DNA from 4 places in the Leeia aquatica genome. Region 1 is predicted to be linked to each of the others. Evidence: predicted binding sites of a transcription regulator. Region 1 holds the regulator's gene; each other region holds the start of a gene.
What was found. The regulator FNR, encoded in region 1, switches genes on or off when oxygen is low (the NO sensors DNR and NnrR bind a similar motif). The targets are predictions, from matches to a motif close to TTGATNNNNATCAA.

Region 1 (2,202 bases):
CGCCGGAGCGTCACCCGGCGCGCCAACCACCAGATCCGAGCGTCGGGTCAGCAGCGAATCCCAGGTTCCCCCCAATACCTCATGAGTGATGCGGATACGGGTGCCGCTACCTTGTGCATAGAAATCCGCCAGTATGGGTAGCAGTGCCGTACTGGGGAAGATGGTGTCCATGGCAATGGACAGCTCGGTCTCCCAACCTGTGGCTACCCGCTTGACCCGGCTTTCCAGCTCACCTGCCGCACGCAGCAGGTGGCGGCCTTCTCGTAGTAATTCCTGCCCGGCCGGTGTGAGCCGTGCGCGATGCCCGCTGCGGTCAAACAGCTTGACATCCATATCCTGCTCAAGCTTCTGCACGATATAGGTAATCGCAGACGGCACGCGGTGCAGCACTTCAGCCGCGGCAGCAAAGCTGCCCTGGCGATCGATGGTATCCAGAACGGTGAGGGCATCCAGACTCAGGCGCAGCATCTACAGACCTTCCTGTGTCCTGAAGTGTGCAGGGTCAGGCCTTGCCTGAACATCCCGACAACACCTGTTTCAGGGCGGGCAGGTCCAGGATTTCGATTTCCTTGTTGTGGACCCGGATCAGCCCCTGTTCCTGGAAACGCGAGAAGCCGCGACTGATGGTTTCCAGCTTGAGCCCCAGATAGCTGCCAATTTCCTCACGCGTCATGCGCAGCACAAAGCTGCGGGAGGAGTAACCGCGTAAGGCAAAGCGTTGTGACAGGTTCAGCAGGAAAGCAGCCAGGCGTTCCTCGGCCTTCATATTACCCAGCAACATCATGACGCCATGGTCTCGTACGATTTCACGGGACAGCACCTTGTAGAAATTATTCTGCAAGGAGGGGATATGCCGGCTCAGTTCCTCCAGGTCGGCAAACGGAATCTCGCAGACCTCGGAGTCTTCCAGCGCAATCGCACCGCAGCTGTGTGTCTCGGTGCTGATGGCGTCCAGCCCCAGCAATTCGCCTGCCATCTGGAAACCGGTGACTTGCTCGCGGCCATCTTCTGACAGCACGCTCATCTTGAAGAAACCCAGTCGCACCGCAAACAGGGAGCGCATGGCATCACCAGCCCGATACAGCGGCTCGCCCTTTTTGACTTTGACGCGCTGGGTGATGACGGTTTCCAGCTGGTTCATTTCATCACTGTTCAGGCCCAGCGGCAAACACAGCTCGCGCAGGCTACAACTGGAGCACGCTACCTTGAGGTGCTTGAGGGAAACTTCCTGAATAGGGATGGTGGAGGTATGGTTCATGCCAAATCGGTAGGTGTTGATACAGGTCAACCACGAACGGGCGGTGGATGGGCATAGTGGCAAAAACTGCTCACAACCCCGACCCAACCATGCCCGTCCTCTCGCTTGGTCAACATCATAGCCTGAATGCGGATTTTCCGACAGTGGCCGTCCCACGTGGCTGGGGACAAATGTTGTCTTTCAACATGGACGACATCGCCGCCTTCCCCGCACTTCGCCAGATTCGACAACCCCGGCTGAATGACGCAGCCGTCGGGCGAGCCTGGTCGCGCCCGGCGATCGGCCGTCTGCCGCCCGCGCTGTGCATGACGGAGTGCTGGCCGCGTAAGCCGGCGGCAGTTCAGCCTGTACAAGAGGCCATTACGCTGGAGTGGCAGCAGTGGTGCGCCTTGCTGGGCAAGCGTCAACCGACCCAGATGCAGCTGCATGTGTCAGCGCATCCACAGGTTTTTGCGCTGGCGCTGGCCGACTGGCTGCAGCGGCGTGACTCCGTGTCTCCAAGTATGCCTTGTGGCATCGTACTGTATCTGGGGCAGGCGGATGTGCCGGATTGCTCAGGCGTGCCTGGCGCAGACGTGATGCTGCGCAGCATGGCGGGGGGCGAGCCCGGTTTCCATGCCTCATGCCTCACCGTACTGCCCGCTGTGTTGCAACAGGCTGGCGGCAGGGTCGGTGTGGAACTGTGGCTGGGACAGCTCATGGATGCGGAGGCCATGGCGCAGGTGCATGCCTTGTTGCTCATGCAGCCCGCCCGGCTTTGCTTGCGGGGTGTGGTGGCGGCAGCCGTATCCGCCAGCCAGCTATTGCAACAAAAAGAACAGCTGTATCAGGTGCTGCAATGGCTGGATGAGCTGGGTTATGGCCATCTGGCGGGCGGCTGGTTTACCCGAGCAGATGACCCATGGCGGCATGCGCAGCGCCTCGGGCGCTTGATGTTGACCGGG
Region 2 (2,202 bases), 1.6 Mb from region 1:
ACGACCGGTGCTGTCAAAGCCGCCATCGTGCAGGAACTTGGCCGAGTCAATGGTGGTGGTCTTCAGGTTGGTCAGGTCGGAGTAATCCACCATCATGATCTTGCCGGTTTCCTTGGCATTGATCACAAACTCCGGTTTGAAGTGGCTGGCCACGATGGAGGCCACACGCGGCTCCGGGTGGTACTCGTTGTCCACCGTCATGCCACGGGTGGACACCACCTTGCGCGGCTTCAGGGTGTCGCCATCCATGATTACGTACTGTGGCGGCCAGTAGGTACCGGCAACCGCTACCTTGTCTTCCCAGCCCTTGAACTTGGAGGTTTCCACCGAGCGGGCTTCCAGACCAACCTTGATTTCGGCCACGGTGTCCGGTTTGTCCATCCACAGGTCGATCAGGTTGATCTTGGCGTCCCGCCCGATCACGTACAGATAACGCCCCGAACTGGACAGCCGTGAGATGTGCACGGCGTAGCCGGTCTTGACGATGTTGATGATCTGCTTGGTGTCCCCGTCGATCAGCGCCACCTCGCCCGAATCACGCAGGGTGACCGAGAACACATTGTCGAGGTTGTACTTGTTCATCTTCTGCTTCGGGCGCTGCTCCACCGGGATCAGCACCTTGCGCGACTTCTCGATGTCCGCCAGCGAGTATTCCGGCGGGGTTGGCGGCTCTTGCTGGATGTAACGGGCCATCAGGTCGACATCCTGCTCGCTCATTTCGCCGGAGGTCTGCCAGTTCGGCATGCCGCCCGGGCTGCCGTAGGCGATGAAGACCTTCAGGTAGTCGGTACCTTTGCCCAGCGTAATGTCCGGGGTCAGTGGCTTGCCGGTTGCGCCTTTGCGCAGCACGCCATGACAGCCGGCACAACGTTCAAAGTAGATCTGCTTGGCGCGATCAAACTCCGCCTTGGTCATCGGCGGTGCTTTGGGGTTGATGTTCTGGTGCATCTCCTCCTTCGCCAGCGGCGAGCCACCGGCCTGGTAGCTGACCTCAGGCTGGGTGACCTGCTTGGTCGGGCCATCGGCCAGCGCAAACGGTGCGGCCAGTGACAGCGTGGCCAGCGCCACGGCGTGGGAGAGGGTACGCATGCTCATTGTTTTCATGGTTATCACCAACTCACTATCAAGGAAATCATGCGCTCATGATCCTCCTCGGCTTGGCTTGGGCTCCTTGATGCGAATCAACCCGATCGGGGCTGCGGCCTTGCGCCCTTTGCGTTTGCGCAAAGGGTGGGTGATTCCGGGCTTAACCTGGGCGAGAGAGGGTAGCGTACAAGCGGGTCAGCACCTGCGGCAGGCGGCGGGCATCCTGCACCACCACGTAGCCGTGGCGTCCAAACAGATGGGGCAGATATTCCCCGGCTTCATGGTCGACAGTGACGCAGAAGGGAATCAGCCCGGCCCGACGTGCTTCCAGCACCGCCTGGCGGGTGTCCTCCACCCCGTAGCGACCTTCGTAGTGATCGAGGTCATTTGGTTTGCCGTCAGATAGCAGCAGCAGCAGCCGTTGTCGCACCGGTTGCTGCAGCAGGATCTGGGTGGACTGGCGCAAGGCCGCGCCAATACGGGTGTAGTAACCGGGGCGGATGGCCTGGATGCGGCCCCGAATCAGGTCACTATGTCGTTCACCAAAGTCCTTCAGCATCAGGAAGCGCACTTCCTCGCGCCGCAAGGAGGAAAAACCGTACAGCCCGAAAGGATCACCTGTCGCTGCCAGGGCTTCGGCAAACAGCAGCAGGCTGTCGCGGATCACCTGAATCACTTGCCCGGCTTCACCCAGCCAGCTCTCGGTCGAGAGGGACAGGTCGGCCAGCAGCAGGCAGGCCATGCTGCGCTCGCCCGGTGGCCAGGCTTGATAGAGCGGTGGCTCGCTGATGGCGTGGCCGCTGCGCTTCTCGGCCAGAAAGCGGATCAGGCGGTCGATGTCAATGTCCGGGCCGCTGTTTTCCCCATAGCGGCGACTGCGCTCGGGTGCCAGCGCCTGGAATTGCCGCCGCAGGCGGCGGGCCTCAGCATGCAGGCGCTCCGGCAGCGTGGCGGGTAGCGCGTCGCGCGGCAGCATCGGCTGCACCCGGCAATGCGCCGGGATCAACTGTTGGCGGCGATAGTCCCATTCTGGTTGCAGGATACCCTCGCCCAGCGGGGTGTCATCGTAAGCGGCCGCGGGCAGGTCAAGGTCAAATTTCAGGCGGCTGGCGCGGC
Region 3 (2,202 bases), 300 kb from region 1:
TGGGTGGCCGTTGACGCGCTGAATGTCCGGGGTTTGCCCCAGCTGCACCTGATGGGCCGCATGCTCGTCCAGCAGATCCTTGGCCAGCAGATAGCGCGAGGTATCTACGCTCTTGAAGAATTCACGCACATACTCATCCGCCGGGTTCTCGATGATGTCTTGCGGGGTGCCCACCTGTACCAGACGACCGCCCTCCATGATGGCGATGCGGGTACCGATGCGAAGCGCCTCTTCCAGATCGTGTGACACAAAGAAAATGGTGCGTTGATGCTCGCGCTGCAGGTTGAGCAGCACATCCTGCATTTCGTGCCGCTTGAGCGGGTCCAGCGCCGAGAATGCTTCGTCCATCAGCATCAGGGACGGATTGACCGTCAGCGCACGGGCGAGACCCACCCGCTGCTGCATGCCACCGGAGAGCTGATGCGGATACTTGTCCGTGACCTGCCCCAGCCCCACCTGCTGCAATACCTCAAAGGCCTTTTTCTCGCGCTCCTTGCGCCCGACCCCAGCCACTTCCAGACCAAATGCGGCATTGGCCAGTACCGTACGGTGCGGCATCAGGGCAAAGCTCTGAAACACCATGCTCATGTCGGTGCGACGCAGTTTGACCAACTGCTTTGGTGACATTTTGGCGACGTCCTGACCATCGATGATGATCTTGCCATCGGTGGGCTCGACCAGCCGGTTGATCAGACGGATCAAGGTGGATTTGCCGGAGCCGGACAGGCCCATCAGCACGAAGATTTCCCCCGGATTCACCTTGAACGAAACATTATTGACACCAATCACTTGCCCGGTCTGCGAAAGAATATCCTCTTTCTTCTTACCTTGACGGAGCAGGTCGAGTGCCACTTTGGGCTGGTCGCCAAACACCTTGACCAGATTTTCGACAACGATCTTTGCTTCTGGCATATCTCCCCCGTTGTCGATAGTGCGCGCACGGTCGCCCTATCGTTTCCTGATGTGAGGTCTCTTTTCTTGCCAGCCTTGGGACGTCGGCCTCATGCCATCGTCGGCTGTTTTTTGATCTGGATCAAGTACTACGATATAAGGCTGGGCGCTGCATGGGTAACGGGATGGCGACAGGAACATGACGCGATCCGACATGCCATCAACATGGTGAAACCGCATGAAAAAAGCGGATGTTCATCACAAACATCCGCTTCCTCTGCTGTTACCGATCCAGCACCACGTCTGACAATGGCACGCTGCAACAGGGTAAGATGAAGCCCTGATCAATTTCCCGCTGTCGAATTCCCCCTGCATGCTTCATGTCTACCTGCCCGGACAGCATTTTGGTCTTGCAGGTACCGCACAACCCTTGGGTACAGGACGAGGCCAAGCGCATGCCTGTGGCCTTGGCGGCCGCCAGAATGGTTTGCGGCGGTGCGCAGCGCACTTCATCGCCACTCTTGGCAAAACGGATGGTGTAACCCTCTCCCGCAGCCGCAGCAGGCGGCTGCGCCTCTTCCGCCCCGCCCATCAGGGTTTCAAAGGCAAAACTTTCCTCATGGTACTGCTGCATGTTGAAACCAGCCGCTTCCAGTATCTTGCGCACCGCTGCCATATAAGGCGCGGGACCACAGGTAAACACTTCCCGTTCACGGAAATCCGGTGCGATGTTGCTCAGCGTCGCCAGCGACAGGAAGCCTTGATAACCCGCATAGTCACGGTCTGCACCAGCACGCTCGCAGATGACCGCGTGACGGAAGCTCGGGTTATTGCGGGCCAGTGCCTGCTGCTCACGGGCAAAGATCACGTCAGCCGGAGAGCGGGCACTGTGGACAAACACCACGTCCCGATCCAGCACCAGATCGGTCAATGCGCGAGACATCGACATCAGCGGCGTAATCCCGCTACCGGCAGACAGAAACAGATACTTCGGCCGGTCATGCAAAAAGCAGCTGAATTCGCCAGAAGGCCCCAGCACCTTGACCGTCTGGCCGACCTGCATATGGTCATGCAGCCAGTTGGACACCGGCCCATTCGGTACCCGCTTCACCGTAATCGAGACGGTATCCGGCCGGGTGGGTGTGCTGGAGAGCGTATAGCAGCGGTTGATGGCTGCCCCGTTGATCTCCAGCTCCAGGGTAATGAATTGCCCCGGCAGATAGCGAAAGCGCCGTGGCTGCTGGCTGCGAAACACAAAGGTTTTCACATCATGGGTTTCGTCCCGCACCAGCACGCACTCCAGCGTGTCGT
Region 4 (2,202 bases), on a different contig from region 1:
TTGCCGGGCTAAATGGTCTTGGAGTAGCGCTGCAGCACCTGACCCTGACCCAGATAGTGGTCAAACAGCATGGCAATATTCCGTACCAGCAGGCGGCCACGCGGCAGAATGCGCAGGCTATCCTCATCCATGTGCAGCAAGCCTTCCTGCTGGTAGTGCGCGAGCTTGGGCAGAATATCGGAAAAGTATTGCTGGAACTCGATCTGCCACTGTGCCCGGATCTGGCTAAAGTCGAGCGCAAATTCGCACATCAACTGCTGGATCAGGTCGCGGCGGATCACGTCATCCTGCTGCAGGGCAAAGCCACGAAACTGGGGCAGGCGGCCTTCATCCAGCGCGGCGTAGTATTCCTCGGTGGTGCGCACATTCTGGCTATAGCTGTGGCCGATCTTGCCGATGCCGGATACCCCCAGCGCCAACAGATCAATATCGTCATGGGTGGAGTAACCCTGGAAGTTGCGGTGCAGGGTGCCTGCGCGCTGGGCAATGGCCAGTTCATCATCCGGCAGCGCAAAGTGGTCCATGCCGATATAGCAGTAACCTGCTGCCTGCAGCTTGTCGATACACAAGCTGAGCAGGTCCAGCTTTTCACTGGCGCTGGGCAGGTCCGCCTCATTGATGCGGCGCTGCGGCTTGAACAGGTGAGGCAGGTGGGCGTAGTTATAGATGGAGAGCCGGTCGGGCCGGGCGGCGATGACTTTGTCCAGCGTGGCGGTAAAGCCGGCTACGGTTTGCTTCGGCAGCCCATAAATCAGGTCGATGGAGATGGAGTGAAAACCACACTCACGCGCCGCTTTCAGGACAGACAAAGTCTCCGCTTCACTCTGGATGCGGTTGACCGCCTGTTGTACCTCCGGGTCAAAATCCTGTACCCCAAGGCTCATCCGGTTGAAGCCCAGCTCTCGCAGCAGCTGGATGGTTTGCGGCTGCACCTTGCGCGGGTCGATCTCGATCGAAAACTCACCCTCATCATCCGGTGCGAACGGAAAGGCGGCGCGTAGGCGCTCCACCAGCCAGCGCAACTGCTCATCGCTCAGGAAGGTGGGGGTGCCGCCGCCGAAGTGCAGCTGCTCGACCCGTGCGCCGGCAAACAGGGGGCGCTGCAAGGCCAGTTCCTTCTCCAGATACTGCAGATAGACTTCGGCCTTGCCGGTATCTTTGGTAATGATCTTGTTGCAACCACAGTAGTAGCAAATGGTGTTGCAGAACGGAATATGCACGTACAGTGACAGTGGCCGATTGACGCCCGGTACAAAACAGGACGATGCCACCTGGCGGTAGTCCTGCTCGGTAAAACCGGCGTGGAAACGGTCTGCCGTCGGGTAAGAGGTATAGCGTGGACCGTTGCCGGCCAGCCGCTCAATCAGCGCGCGGTCAAACTGGAGGTTCTGTACATCAAGGTGGGCAGACATGGTCGTTAGCGTCCGGGGCAAACAGGATACCCGGAGACTAGCAGTGAACTGCAGCGTGGGCTTTGATGCCCATCAAAGGCCTATGGGGTGGCCCGGTATCAAGTGTCAGTGGTTTGACGGGGCGTCCGTCTGGCGGTCGCTATGACCCAAGGAACGCTCCGGTGCCACCCGGTCACGGATGCGCTGCTTGATCTCTTTAGCCTCGGGAAAACGGTCTTCCTGCTTGCGGTCCCAGATCACCTCGCCGTCCAGCGTTAGCCGGAAAATGCCGCCGCTGGAAGGCACCAGCGCGACTTCAGTCAGCTCGTCCGTATCAAAGGTGGTCAGGACTTCCTGCGCCAGCCAGGCGGCACGCAGCAGCCAGCGGCACAAGGTGCAATATTCAATGCGCAGGATGTGGGAATCAGTAGCCACGGAGTTTTCCGATCTGTCTGCGGTCGCGTTTGCTGGGGCGGCCGCTGTCTTCATGCTGGGCCTCATAACGCGGTGCCAGGCTTTGCTGCAACTGGACCGCTTCACGTGCCTGCACGCTCTCAGGGGTTTCCTGATAGAGCGATTGTGCCAGTGTCGCACTGCCGCGCTGTTCGGCCAGGGCCTGTACCACCACTTCAAACAGGCCATGCGCCACCTGAATATGCAGGGTGTCGCCCACTTTGACGCTACGAGCGGGTTTGCTGCGCTGGCCATTCAGGCGCACGTGTCCGGCATCAACAGCCTGGCTGGCGAGGCTACGGGTCTTGAAGAAACGGGCCGCCCACACCCATTTGTCGAGGCGAACTTCGGTGAGCAA

Region 2: HF682_RS08485 (nitrite reductase) is a predicted target of FNR. The motif match lies at 1,172-1,185, and genes of this name have one in related genera.
Region 3: HF682_RS01585 (quaternary amine ABC transporter ATP-binding protein) is a predicted target of FNR. The motif match lies at 1,024-1,037, and genes of this name have one in related genera.
Region 4: hemN (oxygen-independent coproporphyrinogen III oxidase) is a predicted target of FNR. The motif match lies at 1,475-1,488, and genes of this name have one in related genera.

What each region holds. Positions count from the first base shown of each region.
Region 1 is NZ_JABAIM010000001.1:56,939-59,140, forward strand. It holds gene HF682_RS00375 (LysR family transcriptional regulator) at 1-468, opposite strand, end outside; gene fnr (fumarate/nitrate reduction transcriptional regulator Fnr) at 503-1,258, opposite strand; gene HF682_RS00385 (hypothetical protein) at 1,429-2,202, shown strand, end outside.
Region 2 is NZ_JABAIM010000001.1:1,643,169-1,645,370, reverse strand. It holds gene HF682_RS08485 (nitrite reductase) at 1-1,104, opposite strand, end outside; gene HF682_RS08480 (nitric oxide reductase activation protein NorD) at 1,247-2,202, opposite strand, start outside.
Region 3 is NZ_JABAIM010000001.1:361,758-363,959, forward strand. It holds gene HF682_RS01585 (quaternary amine ABC transporter ATP-binding protein) at 1-912, opposite strand, end outside; gene HF682_RS01590 (FAD-binding oxidoreductase) at 1,175-2,202, opposite strand, start outside.
Region 4 is NZ_JABAIM010000005.1:73,886-76,087, reverse strand. It holds gene hemN (oxygen-independent coproporphyrinogen III oxidase) at 9-1,412, opposite strand; gene HF682_RS16810 (Rdx family protein) at 1,518-1,826, opposite strand; gene HF682_RS16805 (RNA-binding S4 domain-containing protein) at 1,816-2,202, opposite strand, start outside.